DNA from 4 places in the Streptomyces sp. NPDC001220 genome. Region 4 is predicted to be linked to each of the others. Evidence: riboswitches for the same ligand, from Rfam matches in the RefSeq annotation. Region 4 holds a riboswitch; each other region holds the start of a gene.
The links. Region 4 has a riboswitch for cyclic di-AMP ahead of ACWDGI_RS01815 (NlpC/P60 family protein). Riboswitches for the same ligand answer to the same signal wherever they lie in the genome.
Positions count from the first base shown of each region.

Region 1: linked by a shared signal. The riboswitch ahead of ACWDGI_RS37655 (M23 family metallopeptidase) and the one ahead of ACWDGI_RS01815 (NlpC/P60 family protein) in region 4 are both predicted to bind cyclic di-AMP.
Region 2: linked by a shared signal. The riboswitch ahead of ACWDGI_RS33590 (transglycosylase family protein) and the one ahead of ACWDGI_RS01815 (NlpC/P60 family protein) in region 4 are both predicted to bind cyclic di-AMP.
Region 3: linked by a shared signal. The riboswitch ahead of ACWDGI_RS42550 (M23 family metallopeptidase) and the one ahead of ACWDGI_RS01815 (NlpC/P60 family protein) in region 4 are both predicted to bind cyclic di-AMP.

Region 1 covers NZ_JBSFJE010000021.1:41,145-45,507, reverse strand. Annotated here, with positions in the region: gene ACWDGI_RS37660 (M16 family metallopeptidase) at 1-1,140, shown strand, start outside; cyclic di-AMP (ydaO/yuaA leader) riboswitch at 1,387-1,550, shown strand; gene ACWDGI_RS37655 (M23 family metallopeptidase) at 1,563-2,318, shown strand; gene ACWDGI_RS37650 (GntR family transcriptional regulator) at 2,529-3,224, shown strand; gene ACWDGI_RS37645 (HPr family phosphocarrier protein) at 3,537-3,818, opposite strand; gene ACWDGI_RS37640 (GNAT family N-acetyltransferase) at 3,995-4,363, shown strand, end outside.
Region 2 covers NZ_JBSFJE010000016.1:151,136-155,498, forward strand. Annotated here, with positions in the region: gene ACWDGI_RS33580 (cytochrome P450) at 1-760, shown strand, start outside; gene ACWDGI_RS33585 (transglycosylase family protein) at 971-1,987, shown strand; cyclic di-AMP (ydaO/yuaA leader) riboswitch at 2,187-2,358, shown strand; gene ACWDGI_RS33590 (transglycosylase family protein) at 2,362-3,063, shown strand; gene eno (phosphopyruvate hydratase) at 3,504-4,363, shown strand, end outside.
Region 3 covers NZ_JBSFJE010000033.1:2,293-6,655, reverse strand. Annotated here, with positions in the region: gene ACWDGI_RS42560 (PrsW family intramembrane metalloprotease) at 1-462, shown strand, start outside; gene ACWDGI_RS42555 (aldo/keto reductase) at 467-1,438, opposite strand; gene ACWDGI_RS42550 (M23 family metallopeptidase) at 1,594-2,631, opposite strand; cyclic di-AMP (ydaO/yuaA leader) riboswitch at 2,641-2,798, opposite strand; gene ACWDGI_RS42545 (PP2C family protein-serine/threonine phosphatase) at 3,067-4,176, opposite strand.
Region 4 covers NZ_JBSFJE010000001.1:374,083-378,445, reverse strand. Annotated here, with positions in the region: gene pcrA (DNA helicase PcrA) at 1-2,253, opposite strand, end outside; cyclic di-AMP (ydaO/yuaA leader) riboswitch at 2,577-2,750, shown strand; gene ACWDGI_RS01815 (NlpC/P60 family protein) at 2,759-3,916, shown strand; gene ACWDGI_RS01810 (hypothetical protein) at 4,134-4,363, opposite strand, start outside.

The DNA.
Region 1 (4,363 bases), on a different contig from region 4:
TCCGCCGAGGAGTACGCCGCCGAGCTGGAGCGGGCCGGCGCCACCCTGGACGCCCACGCCGACCACCCCGGTGTCCGGCTCAGCCTGGAGGTCCCGGCCTCCCGCCTGGCCAAGGGACTCGGGCTGCTCTCCGACGCGCTCAGGGCGCCCGCCTTCGCCGACAGCGAGGTCGAGCGGCTGGTCCGCAACCGCCTCGACGAGATCCCGCACGAGCTGGCCAACCCCAGCCGCCGGGCCGCCAAGCAGCTCTACAAGGAGCTCTTCCCGTCGACCGCGCGGATGTCCCGACCGCGCCAGGGCACCGAGGACACCGTCGAGAAGATCGACGCGGCCGCCGTACGCGCGTTCTACGACCGGCATGTCCGCCCCGCCACCGGCACCGCGGTCGTCGTCGGCGACCTCACCGGCATCGACCTGGACGAACTGCTCGGCGAGACCCTGGGCGCCTGGCGCGGCTCCACCGCCCAGCCCCGGCCGGTGCCCCCGGTCTCCGCCGACGACACCGGCCGTGTCGTCATCGTGGACCGCCCCGGAGCCGTCCAGACGCAGCTGCTCATCGGCCGCATCGGCGCCGACCGGCACGACCGCGTCTGGCCCGCCCAGGTGCTCGGCACCTACTGCCTGGGCGGCACCCTCACCTCCCGCCTGGACCGCGTCCTGCGGGAGGAGAAGGGCTACACCTACGGCGTCCGCGCCTTCGGGCAGGTCCTGCGGTCCGCCCCCGACGGCAGCGGCGCCGCCATGCTCGCCATCAGCGGCTCGGTGGACACCCCGAACACCGGCCCGGCGCTCCAGGACCTGTGGACGGTGCTGCGCACCCTCGCCTCCGGCGGCCTCACGGACGCCGAGCGCGACGTCGCCGTGCAGAACCTGGTGGGCGTGGCGCCGCTCAAGTACGAGACGGCGGCGGCCGTCGCAGGCACCCTGGCCGACCAGGTCGAGCAGCATCTGCCCGACGACTTCCAGGCCACGCTCTACCGGCAACTGGCCGCCACCGGCACCGTGGAGGCCACCGCTGCCGTCGTGAACGCCTTCCCGGTCGACCACCTGGTGACCGTCCTCGTCGGCGACGCGGCGCAGATCAAGGAGCCGGTCGAGGCCCTCGGCATCGGCGAAGTGACGGTCGTCGCCGCCGAGTAGGCGGAGCGGACCGGCCGGCGCGAGCGGCGAAGCAGGGAGCGCGGCCGGACGAGCGGCACGCGCGCGTGCAGCGGCCCTGGTGACCGTCAGGTCACCAGGGCCGCCGAATGTCCGAATTGGGGCGGAGGTTGCCTGTCTGCCCTGTGGGATGCGCGACAAAAACCGTGATCGGTTTGAGCAGGGCGTGGACGTCCTCGTAGGTTCTTCCGGACTGTCCGTCAGGCAGTGCGCCGCGCCCGCGGCACCGGACAGTCATCGCCGAGTCCCCGTACGGCGCGAGCCAGGGGAGCCGGGGACCCATGCAGTCCCTGGGGTGAATCGGGCGCCCGCGCGAGCCGCGAGGGGGCCCGTAGGAGACCTTCCTGCTCCGAACCCGTCAGCTAACCCGGTAGGCGAGAGGGAAGGAAAGGACCAGCCTCTACATGGCGTTCATGTGCGCCTCCGGGAAGCACCGTCGCCCCGGCCGGGTGAAGCGCACCACCGCGCAGGCCGCCGGCATCGCGGCCCTCACCACCACGGGTGTCATCGGCACCGTCTCGGCCGCCCCGGCGCTCGCCGCGGAGAACTCCGTCGAGCAGACCGGCCTCACCCCGGTGATCACGGTCAGCGACTCGGTCGCCGACCAGATCGACGCCCAGGCCGCCGCGCAGACGGCCGCCGCCGAGCGCAAGGCGGCCGAGGAGGCCGCGCGCAAGAAGGCGGCGGAGAAGGCCAAGAAGGAGCGCGAGGCCGAGGCGCGCGCCGCGCGGGCAGCCGAACGCAAGCGCCTCAACGCCTTCGTCGCGCCGATCTCCGACTCGTACGTCTCCACCGGCTACAAGACCGGTGGCTCCCTGTGGTCCTCCGGCGCCCACACCGGCATCGACTTCCACGCCGCCACCGGCACGGTGGTGCACGCGGCCGGCACCGGCACGGTGGTCTCCACCGGCTGGGGCGGGTCCTACGGCAACCAGATCGTCATCAAGATGGCCGACGGCATGTACACCCAGTACGGTCACCTGTCGTCGATCGGCGTCTCGGTGGGCCAGAAGGTCACCCCGGGCCAGCAGATCGGCCTCTCCGGCGCGACCGGCAACGTGACCGGCCCCCACCTCCACTTCGAGGCCCGCACGACCCCGGAGTACGGCTCGGACGTCGACCCGGTCGCCTATCTCCGCAAGCACGGCGTGAACGTCTGACCCGAGCACGGCGACGAACATGTGACGTCACCGGCGAGAGCCCCGAAGCCCCGGCCCCCGAGCCGGGGCTTTCGTCGTTTTCGTGTGCCCGGTGTCCAAAAAATATGCATGGATTCAGGGCCCCCGTCGGAAATTCCGGCTCATTGCAATAGAGTCACGGAACGGACGCCACTCGGCGGCGTTTCACGGGGATTAAGGCGGAGGTCGGACATGCGTATTCCGGCGCACTCGGTATGCACAGCCATCCGGGACGACATCGTCGCGGGTGTCTACGAGCGCGGCAGCCGGCTCACCGAGGAACTCCTGGCCCGTCGCTACGGCGTCTCGCGCGTCCCCGTCCGCGAGGCCCTGCGCACCCTGGAGGCCGAGGGCTTCGTGGTGACGCGCCGGCACGCGGGCGCGTGCGTCGCGGAACCGACCGAGCAGGAGGCCGCCGACCTGCTGGAGATGCGTCTGCTCCTGGAGCCGCTCGGCGCCTCCCGGGCCGCCCAGCGCCGTACCGAGGCCCACCTCAAGGTGCTGCGCGGACTGGTCAGGCTGGGCCAGGAGCGGGCCCGTCGGGGCGGCAGCGAGGACCTGCGCTCCCTGGGCGGCTGGTTCCACGAGACACTCGCCCAGGCCACCGGCAGCCACGCCCTCACCTCGACACTCACCCAGCTGCGGCACAAGATCGCCTGGATGTACGCCGTCGACGCGCCCGCCAACCCCGTGGAGTCCTGGGCCGAGCACGGCGCCATCGTGGACGCGGTGACGCGCGGCGACAGCGAGCGCGCGCGGGCGATCACCGCGCTGCACACCGAGCGGTCAGCGGTCTCCCACCGGCTGCGCTTCTCCGGCGGCACGGACCGGGCCAACGGTGTGAGGACTTCGCAACATCCCGTAAACATGTCGGGCCTGCGGCATTAACACGGGCGCCGTATACAAAGAGGTGTTATTCGGTGGAGCGGTATTTCCGTTGCCCGCTCGCGGGTTCTGCCGCCCTTATTTCGCGCACGCCCGGAATTTCCGATGGCGCGCCTTCGGTGTGCCCGGAGTGGAATTAACTATGCCCGGTGCAAAGTCTGGCTCCCGATAAAGGGCGGTCGTTCATAAAGACCGGCTCCGGGTGACACCACGGCGGGATCTCCGGGATCTCCGGGTGACGGCACGGCGGGAACGACGAGACCGCGCCGCCCCCGGAGGGGTGGCGCGGCCTCGGTCGTGCGGGCGCTGTGGCGCTCAGACGGTCTCGGGGAGCTCCTCGAGACCCTCGGCGACCAGCTTGGCCAGGCGGTCGAGGGCGGCGTCCGCGCCCTCGGCGTCGGAGGCGAGGACGATCTCCTCGCCGCCCTGGGCGCCCAGGCCCAGGACAGCCAGCATGGAGGCCGCGTTGACGGGGTTGCCCCCGGCCTTGGCGATCGTCACCGGGACGCCTGCGGCCGTGGCGGCTCGGACGAAGATGGAAGCGGGGCGGGCGTGGAGGCCCTCGGCCCAGCCGACGTTGACGCGGCGCTCAGCCATGTGATGCTGCCCTTCGGTGTTCAGGGTTGTCTAGACCAGTTTCCCATATCGTGAAGCATGCCCGGAGCTGACGTGAGTCCCTCCGGGTGTGTCGCCGGACCGCGGCCTCGGTCCGGCTTCCGTCCTCCACAGACTGCCTCGCGCCACTGTCGGACGCGAGCCGTACTCTGGGGTCCATGCAGACCCCGGCGGACCGACAGGACGGGCACGCGTACCCCTCCCACTGGGAGGCGGACGTGGTGCTGCGCGACGGTGGTACCGCGCGCGTCCGGCCCATCACCGTTGATGACGCCGACCGCCTGGTCAGCTTCTACGAGCAGGTCTCGGACGAGTCGAAGTACTACCGCTTCTTCGCGCCCTACCCCAGGCTCTCCGCCAAGGACGTCCACCGCTTCACGCACCACGACTTTGTGGACAGGGTGGGACTCGCGGCCACCATCGGCGGCGAGTTCATCGCCACCGTACGCTATGACCGCATTGGCGCCGACGGTATGCCCGCCTCCGCGCCCGCCGACGAGGCCGAGGTCGCCTTCCTCGTCCAGGAC
Region 2 (4,363 bases), on a different contig from region 4:
CTTCCGGGACTGGGCCGGCATGATGATCCGGCACGGCGGAGGGCCGCGGGGCGGGGTCGCCCGGTCCGTGAAGAAGATGCGCGGATATCTGGCCGAGCTGATCCACCGGAAGCGGGAGGCGCTGTCCGCCGAGCCGGCCCCCGGCGAGGACCTCATCTCCGGGCTCATCCGCGCCTCCGACCACGGCGAGCACCTCACCGAGAACGAGGCCGCCGCCATGGCCTTCATCCTGCTGTTCGCCGGCTTCGAGACGACGGTCAACCTCATCGGGAACGGCACGTACGCCCTGCTCACCCACCCGGAACAACGCCGCCGCCTGCAGGACTCCCTGGCCGCCGGCGAGCGCGGACTGCTGGAGACCGGGGTGGAGGAACTCCTGCGCTACGACGGGCCGGTGGAGCTCGCGACCTGGCGGTTCGCCACCGAGCCGCTCGGCATCGGCGGGCAGCGCATCGCCGCCGGCGACCCGGTCCTCGTCGTACTCGCCGCCGCGGACCGGGACCCGGAGCGGTTCGCCGAGCCGGACACGCTCGACCTGGCACGGCGGGACAACCAGCACCTCGGGTACGGCCACGGCATCCACTACTGCCTCGGCGCCCCGCTCGCCCGCCTGGAAGGGCAGAGCGCGCTCGCGACCCTGCTCACCCGCCTCCCGGACCTGCGACTCGCGGCGCCGGAGAGCGAGTTGCGCTGGCGCGGCGGCCTCATCATGCGCGGACTGCGCACGCTCCCCGTGAAGTTCACCCCCGACGGCCGATGAGCCCCACAGGCGCCCACCTGGCCCCCGGTCGGCCCCTCACCAGGCCCTCCACCCGCAAAGATGACCAGCGTTCAACTCTGTGATCTTCACGTGATCTACGCGGCATTAACTTGTGACAAGTGATCGTCTGCCTATACGTTCACCCATCAAGTGCGGCGCCCCGGCGGGACCCGTCGCGCCGGTCACCGCTGTCGCTCGAAAGGTTTCCGCATGCTCTCCGGGAACGGTCGTCACCGTCGCCCCCGTCAGGCTCCGGCTCTCCTCGTCGCGGCCGGCGTGACCGGCTCGGCCATCGCCATCCCGCTCCTGGGTGCGGCGAGCGCCAACGCGGCCGACGGCAACACCTGGGACAGGGTGGCCGAGTGCGAGAGCGGCGGCTCCTGGAGCATGGACGCCGGCACCGGCTACTACGGCGGCCTGCAGATGTCCCAGGACGACTGGGACGAGTACGGCGGCCAGGAGTACGCCGCCACGCCGGACCAGGCGAGCCGCTCGCAGCAGATCTCCGTCGCCGAGAAGATCCTCGCGGACCAGGGCACCAAGCCCTGGCGGACCTGCGCCCTGATCGCCGGGCTCTCCTCGGACGACGCCTCGGTGAACGTCGACACCGGCCTCGGCGGATCGGACGACTCGTCCGGCTCCTCCGACTCGTCCTCCGGGCTGTCGGATTCATCCTCTTCATCTGGTTCTTCGGATTCATCCGGTTCATCGGATTCCGGCTCGTCCGACTCCTCGTCGGATTCCTCGGGCGCCACGGACTCCGGCTCCGCCACCCCGTCCCCGAGTGCGAGTGACGACTCCGGCAAGGGCACCCCTGCCGACTCCACGAAGGCGGACAAGTCGGGATCCAAGGGGTCCAACGCCTCGAAGGCGAGCGAGAATCCCGTCGTGCTCGAAGCCGATGACTCGGACAATTCGTGGCAGACGGGCAGTTCCTGGGATCTGGTCGACACGGGGGCCGTCGGTAGCGGCGGCAAGCATCGCGGCGGCTCGGCGGACGAAAGCGTGACAAACGGTCAGAGTGTGACTTCTTCCGGCCGTCACGCCTCCCGGGACGCCGGCACCTACACCGTCCGGGACGGCGACACCCTCGCCTCCATCGCCGACTCCCTTGGCCTCGACGGCGGATGGCATGCGCTCTATGTCGCGAACAAGGCGGACATCGGTGCCGACCCGAACGACATCGCTCCCGGTCAGACCCTGAAACTCGGCAGCGAAACGGACTAAAAGTAGCGGGAGTTGGACCTTCCGACCGCCCTACTTCGAAGTTAAATGTCCGGTTTGGTGAAAGTGTGGGATGAGTCTCAGAAGCCCTGATCATCTTTGAAATTCACCTGATCGCCTGTTTACGGTCAAGGCCGCTCGTCACCACGAGCCCCGGCCGTCGCAACGCCGAGTCCTGCCAGCGGCTGCCCGGGAACAGTCGTCGCGTCAAGCGCCGTAGGCAGGAGCGGGGGACCCAAGGTAAGTGCCGGGACCGGTAGTTGAGACTGCCGTGTCCGGCTCGGGGTGAAGCCGCGCACCGTGAGGTGTGCGGCCGGGCAACTCAACCGGCCCGAACCCGACAGCTCACCTCGCAGGCGTCGGTGAGGGGATCCTTCATGCTGTTTTCCGGCAAGGGCAAGCACCGCCGTCCGTCCAGGGCCACCCGCGCCGCCGCGCTCGCCGGCGTCACCGGTGTCGCCATCGCCGCTCCGCTGATGGCCTCCGGCACCGCCTCCGCCGCCACCGCCTCCGAGTGGGACACCGTCGCCCAGTGCGAGTCCGGCGGCAACTGGGCCATCAACACCGGCAACGGCTACTACGGCGGTCTGCAGTTCTCCTCCTCCACCTGGGCCGCGTACGGCGGCACGCAGTACGCCGCGCAGGCCAACCAGGCCACCAAGGCGCAGCAGATCGAGATCGCCGAGAAGGTCCTCGCCGCGCAGGGCAAGGGCGCCTGGCCGGTCTGCGGTACGGGCCTGTCCGGTGCCGCCTACACCGGCGGCGGCACCAGCTCCTCCTCCTCCTCGTCTTCCTCCTCCAGCTCGGCGAACAGCGGCACGAGCAGCCGTACGACCGACACCCAGGCCGCCTCCCGCTCCGCCGAGCGTCCGGCCGCCAAGAAGACCGTCACCACCCCGACCGGGAAGAAGGTCAAGAAGGGCGACGGCGAGTACAAGGTCGTCAAGGGCGACACGCTCAGCTCCATCGCCGAGAAGCACAAGGTCAAGGGCGGCTGGCAGACGCTGTTCAAGCTGAACAAGGACATCGTCGACGACGCCGACTTCATCTACCCGGGCCAGCAGCTGCACCTGAAGTAAGGCGCCCGACGTAATACGAGGGCGCCAGCTGAATCACAGCGCCCGCACAGCCGTGGTCCCCATAGTGGAGACCGCGTGAGGGTCACCCCCGTCCCCCACGAGCCCCCGCCCCGGTGCGTTCTCCCCCGTACGCACCGGGGCGGGGTTTCTCTTTGCCACCCTCGCGCGGTCCTCGCCGTCCTCGCGGCGCGGTCCTCGCCGTCCCTCGCGCCGTCCTCGCGATCCCCCCCGCGGTCTTCCTCTTGACCCGCTCTTCTTCCGTTCTTCATCGGACCCCCCTTTGTTCCGCACATGAACAATGAGTACCGTCTGTGTGTCCACGGGCCGGTCGGTCGGCCGATTGTCGGGCCCGGGGCGGTTAGGCTCTAGTCGCAAGGCTGAGCAAGGGCCGACAAGGCCCGCGTGCGCCCGCACAACCAGCGTCACATCCCAAGAAGGAGATGCTCGTGCCGTCCATCGACGTCGTCGTAGCCCGGGAAATCCTGGACTCCCGAGGCAACCCCACGGTCGAGGTCGAGGTCGGCCTCGACGACGGCAGCACGGGTCGTGCCGCCGTCCCGTCCGGCGCCTCCACCGGCGCCTTCGAGGCCATCGAGCTCCGTGACGGCGACCCCAACCGCTACCTCGGCAAGGGTGTCGAGAAGGCCGTCCTCGCCGTGATCGAGCAGATCGGCCCGGAGCTGGTCGGCTACGACGCCACCGAGCAGCGCCTGATCGACCAGGCGATGTTCGACCTGGACGCCACCGACAACAAGGGTTCGCTCGGCGCCAACGCCATCCTCGGCGTCTCCCTCGCCGTCGCCCACGCCGCCTCCGAGGCCAGCGACCTGCCGCTGTTCCGCTACCTGGGCGGCCCCAACGCGCACCTGCTGCCGGTGCCGATGATGAACATCCTCAACGGCGGCTCGCACGCGGACTCCAACGTGGACATCCAGGAGTTCATGATCGCCCCGATCGGCGCGGAGTCCTTCTCCGAGGCGCTGCGCTGGGGTGCCGAGGTCTACCACACCCTGAAGAAGGTCCTGAAGAGCAAGGGCCTGTCCACCGGCCTCGGCGACGAGGGCGGCTTCGCCCCGAACCTGGAGTCCAACCGCGCCGCGCTCGACCTCATCCTCGAGGCCGTCAAGCAGGCCGGCTACGTCCCGGGCGAGCAGATCGCGCTCGCGCTCGACGTCGCCGCGTCCGAGTTCTACAAGGACGGCAAGTACGAGTTCGAGGGCAAGTCCCGCTCGGCCGCCGAGATGACCGAGTACTACGAGGAGCTCGTCGCCTCCTACCCGCTGGTCTCCATCGAGGACCC
Region 3 (4,363 bases), on a different contig from region 4:
TTCGGGCTGCTGACCTGGCTGGCGGTCTGGACCCGGCAGCGGGAGCTGCGGACCGTGCGGGAGGAGCTGCCGGCGTATGTGTACGCCGGGTGGCTGGGGACGGCCGAGCCGTTCGTGCTCGGCTCGATGCGGGCGCGGCAGATGGCCCGGGAGTACGCCGCCTACCACTTCGGCAAGCCGGCGGGGCGAGCGGTCGCCGAGTACGAGGCGTACGCGACGACGCTCGCCCTGTTGCGCCGCCGGGGGCGGCAGGGGCGGGCGGGCGCCGACTTCGTGGTGCGGGAGCGGGAGCTGCTGACGGAGCTGTGGAGCCGGCGCGAGCTGGTCCGCCCCGCCCTGGAGTACGCGGCCCGCACGGCCGCACCGAACGGCTGGCCGGGGTACCCGTCGGCGGCCTGTGCGGGACCGGGCTGGTACGGCACGCCGGTGCCGTACCCGGCCTTCAACCCGTACCGGAGTTAGTGCGTCAGGCGGAAGCCGCCGTCAGCCGTGTCAGTTCCTGCTCCGTCAGCTCCAGGTCCGCGACTCCCAGCAGCGCCGGGAGCTGTGCCACCGTGCGGGCCGAGGCGATCGGGGCGGTGACGGTGGGCTGGGCCGCCAGCCAGGCCAGGGCGACCGTGGGGACCGGGGCGGAGTGGGCCTCGGCGATCTCGTCGAGGGCGGTGAGCACCTTCTGGCCCCGCTCGGTCTCCAGGTACGGGGCGGCGCTGCCCGCGCGGGGGCTGTCGACCGTCGTGCCGGGGCGGTACTTGCCGGTGAGGAAGCCGGAGGCCAGGGAGAAGTACGGGACCGCCGCGAGACCGGTGCGGGAGGCCAGCTCCTGGAGGGGCCCCTCGTAGGTGTCGCGGGAGACCAGGTTGTAGTGGGGCTGGAGGGCGACGTACCGGGCGAGGCCCTCGCGGTCGGAGAAGTCCAGGGACTCCTGGAGCCGCTCGGCGGTGATGTTGGACGCGGCGATGTGCCGGACCTTGCCCGCCCGCACCAGTTCGTCCAGCGCGCCGATGATCTCCTCGACCGGGATCTCGGGCTTGTCGAAGTGCGTGTAGTACAGGTCGATGTGGTCGGTGCCCAGGCGGCGCAGGGACGCGTCGGCGGCGGCCTTGATGTTGGCGCCCGACAGACCCGGGTAATCGGGGTGCTGGCTGACCTTCGTCGCGATCACCACGTCGTCGCGGTTGCCGCGCGCCTTGACCCACTCGCCGATGACGGTCTCGGACTCGCCGCCCTTGTGGCCCTCGATCCAGGCCGAGTACGAGTCGGCGGTGTCCACGAAGTTGCCGCCCGCCGCCGTGTACGCGTCGAGGACGGCGAAGGAGGTGGCCTCGTCGGCGGTCCAGCCGAAGACGTTGCCGCCGAGGCAGAGCGGGAAGACCTCCAGGTCGGAGGCGCCGAGCTTGCGGAGGGAATGGGAAGCGGGAGAAACGGAAGAAGGGGTCATGCCTCAGTTCAACATCGCCCGCCTGCGGACCGATGCCGCCACAACGCGAAGTTCTCGTAAAAGCGGAAGGCCCCGGCCGGCCTCCGGGCACACCAGACCGGCAGCCCTGACGTCGGGGGGTTGTCGTCAGGGCCGCCGGGGATCCCTGGGGTCCGTCAGGGGTTGAGGCCCTTGCCGCGCAGCCAGGTCATCGGGTCGATGCCGGTGGCCTGACCGCCGGGGTGGACCTCCAGGTGGAGGTGCGGGCCGGTGACGTTGCCGGTGGCGCCGACGCGGCCGATGACATCGCCGGTGGCGACCTTCTGGCCGACCTTGACGCCGATCGAGGACTGGTGGCAGAACCACAGCTCGGTGCCGTCGTCCAGGGTGATGATCGTGCGGTAGCCGTACGACCCGGCCCAGCCGGCCTCCGTGACGGTGCCGCTGTGCACGGCCTTGATCAGCGTGCCGGTGGGGGCGGCGAAGTCGAGGCCGGTGTGGTAGCCGGAGGCCCACATGGAGCCGGCCTGCCCGAAGGTGCCGGTGATCGTGTAGGAGACGACCGGCAGCGTGTACTGCTTGGCCAGCGCGGCGAGCCGCTTCTGCTCGGCCTGCGCCTTCTCGGCGGCCCGCGCCTGCTCCTTGGCGTCGGCGGCCTTGGCGGCCGCGGCCTTCTCCGCCTTGGCCTCCGCGTCGGAGACCGCCTTGTCGGCGGCGGCCACGGCCTTGGCGGTGGCCTTGACGTCGAGCTGGGTCTGCTGCTGCTCGGCCTGGGCGATGATCCGGCTGCGCAGCGCCTCACCGGCGTCGGAGGAGGAGTCGTCCGCGTCGGTGGCGGTCGTCGTGGTGACGCTGCTGAGGGCGGTCTGGGTGGCGTGGTGGCCACTGCCCTCGCCGAGCAGGGAGTCGACGGAGGACGGCAGGTCGGGCAGCGAGATGGAGACCGGCGGCTTGCCGGTGTTGGCGCTGGCCATGCCGCCCGCGCCGACGGCGGCGATGACGCCGACGCCGAGGACCGTGGAGCTGCGGGCGAGGCCGCCGCCGCGCTGCTTGGCGACCCGGTGCCGGCCGCGTACCGGGGCGAGGGACTCCTCGGTGGGGTTCCACTCCTCCCAGGGGCCCTCGTCGGTGCGGTAGCCGCCATAGCCGTAGGTCTCGGGTTGACGCTGGCTGGGCACGAACGGGGCTGTCGGGGCAGGCCGGTTGGACGCCACGCGGGCGCACTCCTTTCCTTCCGCCGCCTACCGGGTTAGCTGACGGGTTCGGAGCAGGAAGGTCTCCTACGCGCGTATACCGGCCGATCTCTGGCGGCGGCAGCCGTGCGATTCACCCCAAGGTGGTGGTTCCCCGGTTCCCTTGCGGGATTCGGCGCGTGCGCACGGAGCCGTCGCGGGTGACGGCTGGGACGACCGCGCTGCGTTATCGAACGTTAATAGACCCAGCTGTCAGATTCCAAGCTGTTCGCCTTGATCATTAAGCTTTCCAAGCATGGACTTACCTGCCATGAACGGCCGAAAACGGTCGAGTTGACCATGCGTTCTGTTCGGCTCAGGAGTCACACACGTTTTGATGGTGACTCAGCCGTTACGCGGAGGGCGGTCGCCCGTGCACCGAGGGTGACGATCCCCCGTACGGACCGGTCACCGCACTCAGGGCCGGCGTACCGCGAGCAGTGCCATGTCGTCCGTCATGCCGCCGCCGGTATGCCGGCGCGCCTCGGCCGCGAGCCGGGCCAGCAGCGGGCCGGGTGCGGTGACGACCCGGCCGGTCAGCCGCCGCTCGGGGTCGTAGAACCGGCCCTGCGCGTCCCGCGCCTCGGAGAGGCCGTCGGTGTGCAGCAGCAGCGTGGCCCCGCTCGGGAACGCGTACTCGGCGGCCCGGTCCGGCCAGGCCCCCAACCCGGCCATGCCCAGCGGCAGCGCGGCCTCGGGCGCGCATACCGGGCTCACCCTGCCGTCGCCGTACAGCAGCAGGGGCGGCGGATGGCCGCGGTTGACGATCCGGACCGTGCCGTCACCGTGCGGGAGTTCGGCGAGCACGGCGGTGGTGAACCCCTCGAACGCGTCGATGCCGCCGCGCCGGACACCCTCGCGGGCCAGCGCCTGCTCCAGCCGTCCCGCCACCGCCTCCAGCGTGGCCTCCTGCTCGGCGGCCTCCCGGAACGCGCCGATCACCACGGCCACGGCGGCGACCGCGCCCATGCCCTTGCCGCGGACGTCGCCGACGACCAGCCGCACGCCGTACGGGGTGTCCTGGACGGCGTAGAGGTCACCGCCGATGAAGGCGCCCTCCTGGGCCGCCTCGTAGCGGGCGGCGATCTCGAAGCCGCCGATCCGCTCGGCGGGCTCGGGCAGCACCGCCCGCTGGGCGGCCTCCGCGATCTCGCGGGCGGAGGCGAGGCGCTGGTCGCCGCGGCGGACCACCCGGTTGATGCCGGCGGCGAGGGCGGCGACGGTGATCACGGTGAGGACTTCGGTGGCCATGTCGGCGTCGGGGCTCAAGGTGTAGCGGGCGTGCACGGCATAGGCGGCGAGGAAGGACGCGAGACCGGTCAGGACGGTGGCGCGGAGGGAGGAGAGGGGCGCGGCGATCAGCGGGGCGGCTGTGAAGAAGGGGACCGGTGTGAAGGCCCGCGGGGTGAGGAGGTCGTAGCAGACGCCGACCGCGATCAGCAGGGCGGGCAGGAAGCGGGCCAGGGTGCGGACGGCAGCGGACCCGTCCCCCTGCGCCTGTCCAGAGCCCACGACACGACTCCCCATATGTTCCGGATGTCCAATATATGTCCGTCCAGATATGCGGCTGCGAGCGGGCGGGATCGAGTGGCGTGGACCGGGCGGATGAGTACGGGCGGGTGTGATGAGGGACACGCGGAGGGATACGCGGAGGAGCACGTGCCGGTATACGACTCAGGGCCGGAATCCTTGTTCTTGGATTCCGGCCCTGGCC
Region 4 (4,363 bases):
GGAGAGCGAGGCCGCCACGCCCGACACGGGCCCGGAGGACACCGGCGCCATCGCCCCGGTCCGCTTCCACTCCAGATACCCGGCCGGGATCTCCTCCAGGAAGCGCGAGGGCGGGTTGTACGAAGGCTGCCCCCAGGCGCTGCGCATCGCCGACCGCGTGAGATACAGCCGCTCCCGCGCGCGCGTGATGCCGACGTACGCGAGGCGGCGCTCTTCCTCCAGCTCCTTGGTCTGGCCGAGGGCGCGCATGTGCGGGAAGACGCCGTCCTCCATGCCGGTCAGGAAGACCACCGGGAACTCGAGGCCCTTGGCGGTGTGCAGGGTCATCAGGGTGATGACGCCGGAGCCGTCCTCGTCCTCGTCGGGGATCTGGTCGGAGTCGGCGACCAGCGCCACCCGTTCCAGGAAGGCGGACAGCCCGCCCGACGCCTCCTCCGCCCCGGACTCCTGCTCGAACTCCAGCGCCACGGAGGCGAGTTCCTGGAGGTTCTCGATCCGGGTCTCGTCCTGCGGGTCGGTGGAGGCCTGCAACTCGGCGAGATAGCCGGTGCGTTCCAGGATCGCCTCCAGGACGGTGGCCGGTCCGGCGCCGGACTCCACGACCGTACGGAGGTCCTCCATCAGCGTGTTGAACCGCTTGACCGCGTTGGTCGACCGGGCGGCCATGCCGTACGCCTCGTCGACGCGCCGGAGCGCCTGCGGGAAACTGATCTTCTCGCGCTGGGCGAGGGCGTCGATCATCGCCTCCGCGCGGTCGCCGATACCGCGCTTGGGGACGTTGAGGATCCGGCGCAGCGGGACGGAGTCCTCGGGATTGGCGAGGACCCGGAGGTAGGCCAGGACGTCCCGGACCTCCTTGCGCTCGTAGAAGCGGACACCGCCGACGACCTTGTAGGGCAGGCCGACGCGGATGAAGATCTCCTCGAAGACACGGGACTGCGCGTTGGTGCGGTAGAAGACGGCGACATCGCCCGCCTTCGCCTCGCCCGCGTCCGTCAGACGGTCTATCTCGTCGGCGACGAACTGTGCCTCGTCGTGCTCGGTGTCGGCGACGTAGCCGGTGATCTGCGCGCCCGCGCCCGCGTTGGTCCACAGGTTCTTCGGGCGGCGGGACTCGTTGCGCTCGATGACCGCGTTGGCGGCGGAGAGGATCGTCTGTGTGGAGCGGTAGTTCTGCTCCAGGAGGATCGTCGTCGCGTTCGGGTAGTCCTCCTCGAACTGGAGGATGTTGCGGATCGTCGCGCCCCGGAAGGCGTAGATCGACTGGTCGGCGTCACCGACGACGCAGAGCTCGGCGGGCGGGAGGTCCTGCTCACCCGGCGGCACGTCCGCCTCGTGCGCGCCGGTGCCGACCAGCTCGCGCACGAGGGCGTACTGGGCGTGGTTGGTGTCCTGGTACTCGTCGACCAGGACGTGCCGGAAGCGGCGGCGGTAGTGCTCGGCGACGTCCGGGAAGGCGCGCAGCAGGTTGACCGTCGTCATGATCAGGTCGTCGAAGTCGAGGGCGTTCGCCTCACGCAGCCGCGACTGGTACATGGCGTAGGCCTGGGCGAGGGTCTTCTCGAAGCCGTCGCTCGCCCGGGCGGCGAAGTCCTCCTCGTCGACCAGCTCGTTCTTGAGGTTGCTGACCTGGGCGCTGAAGGACTTCGGCGGGAAGCGCTTGGGATCGAGGTCCAGGTCGCGGCAGACCAGGGCCATCAGGCGCTTGGAGTCCGCGGCGTCGTAGATCGAGAAGGAGGAGGTGAAGCCGAGCTTCTTGCTCTCCCTGCGCAGGATCCGCACGCAGGCGCTGTGGAAGGTCATCACCCACATCGCGTTGGCGCGCGGGCCGACGAGGTGCTCGACGCGCTCCTTCATCTCGCCCGCGGCCTTGTTGGTGAAGGTGATCGCGAGGATCTGGCCCGGGTGTACGTTCCGCGCGCCGAGCAGGTGCGCGATGCGGTGGGTGAGCACGCGCGTCTTGCCGGATCCGGCGCCGGCCACGATCAGCAGCGGGGAGCCGGCGTGCACGACCGCCGCCCGCTGGTTCTCGTTCAGCCCCTCCAGGAGCGCGGCCGCGTCCAGGGCCGGGCGGGCGGCGCCGTCGCGGTAGTAGGCGTCCCGGTCCGGGGGCGCGTCGAACTGCCCGCCGAACAGGTCGTCCGGAATCGGCTCCGGTACGTGCTCGTCCTCGGGCGGCGGCGGGGGTTCCTCCTCGTGGCCGCGCGGGGGCTGGAGGCTCGCCAGGAAGCTGTCGTCAAAGAGGCTGCTCATCGCTCTCCGAGTCTAGGGCGCCCCACCGACAACCGGTCCCCACCCCGGAAACTCACCGCGGTCACCCACCAGAATCGGCCCCTCACGGTCAGCGATCACACACCGTGAGCACGGGCGTGCCCGTCAGCCGGGGGCGCGGACCACCCGGCCGCACCGGACAAGTAGCCGCATACCATCCCCGATCGACCGATCCACCCGAGCCGCAACGCCAAGGTCACGAAAATGTATCGGGCATATCGCACATCAAACTTCACACAGAGCACACGAGTTGGCTACCGTGCCGAGCAGGCCGTACGACCCCCACCGGCGAACGTCGCCGGGCCGCACGGCCTCCGCCGAGTCCAGGGTGCCACCGCGCACCCGGAGCCGGGGACCCACACCGAACCTTGGGGTGAATCGGTCCCGCCTTCCCACCGGGGAACGGACCGTAGGGCAACCCTTCCGAACCACCCGCCCGAACCCGACAGCTAACTCGGTAGGCGGAGCATGGAAGGAGTCGCCCCCGTTGGCGTCGCACCGCAAGTCACGTCCGTCCGCAACGCGCGTAGCAGGCATACGCACCCCCGCCCTGGCCACCGCCGCCCTCACCTCCGTGGCCCTGCTCTCCCAGACGGCCAACGCCGCGCCCTCCGAGGACGGCAAGCCCAGCCTGGAGGAGGTCGAGAAGAAGGTCGACGCCCTCTACCGGCAGGCCGAGTCGGCGACCGAGAAGTACAACGCGGCCAAGGAGAAGACCGGCAAGCAGCGCAAGCAGGTCGACACCCTGCTCGATGACGTCGCCACGCGCACGGACCGGCTCAACAAGGCGCGTGAGGAACTGGGTTCCTTCGCCGCGGCCCAGTACCGGACCGGGGCCAGCGCACCCGACACGGCGACCTTCCTGCTCGCGGACAGTCCGCAGGACTACTTCGACCAGACGCAGCTGATGAATCGGCTGACCTCGCGTCAGAAGGACGCGGTCGACGACTACGCCACACAGCAGTCCGCGACCATGGCGAAGCGACAGGAGGCCGCCAAGAGCCTGGAGACGCTCACCGACACCCAGGACGACCTCAGGACCGCCAAGAGCACCGTCCAGACGAAGCTGGCCTCCGCGCGGGATCTGCTGTCGCAGCTGACCGCCCAGGAGAAGGCGCGGCTGGCGGAGATCGAGAAGAAGCAGCAGGCGGAAGCGGCACGCAAGGCGGCGGAGCTCGCGAAGCAGCAGGCGGCGGCCGCGAGGGACGCGTCGTCGACGTCGACCTCCAGCGGCTCCTCTTCGTCCTCTTCGCCCTCTTCCTCCTCCCCGTCCGACTCCGCCTACGGGACGAAGGCCGCCAAGGCGATCGCCTTCGCCCGTGCGCAGGTCGGAAAGCCGTACGTCTGGGGCGCCACCGGCCCCGGCTCCTACGACTGCTCCGGCCTCTCCCAGGCCGCCTGGAAGGCCGCCGGCGTCTCCCTGCCGCGCACCACGTACGACCAGGTGAACGCCGGCACCACCGTCTCCCTCGCCGACGCCCAGCCCGGCGACCTGGTCTTCTTCTACGACGACATCAGCCACGTCGGCATCTACATCGGCGACGGCATGATGATCCACGCCCCGAAGCCCGGCGCGTACGTCCGGGAGGAGTCGATCTACTACGGCGGCGAGTCGATCATCCACAGCGTGGTGCGACCGGCCTGAGGGGCGCGCGCGCCAGGGGGGCGCGCCGCGATGGCGCGTGCGCGGAGCGCGTGTGGTGAGGGCCGGGCGCGCCCGGATGCCCACGCGCGAGCGTGCGCGTCTCCACCCCGCGCCACACCGCACCCCAACCCCTCACGCGCCCTCTCACCCTCAGGCCCGCTCCCCCGCCGGCGCGTTGGCGGTCACCCGCGCCGCGCCGGGAAAGGCTTCCTGAGGGTCACGTCCACAGCACGGCGATGAAGATGTTCGCCATGGTCAGCAGGCCCACCAGGCCGAAGGCACCCTTCTCCACCTTCTCGTCGTCCCGCTTCACGTAGACGAGGCCGAGGATCACGATCAGCAGCGCGAGCTTCACGCCGATCTTGATGGTGTTGACGTGGTGGTCGTCGGCCTCGTTGAGGCCTACCAGGATCACGCCGGTCGCGAGCATGGTGAACGCGCCGTGCA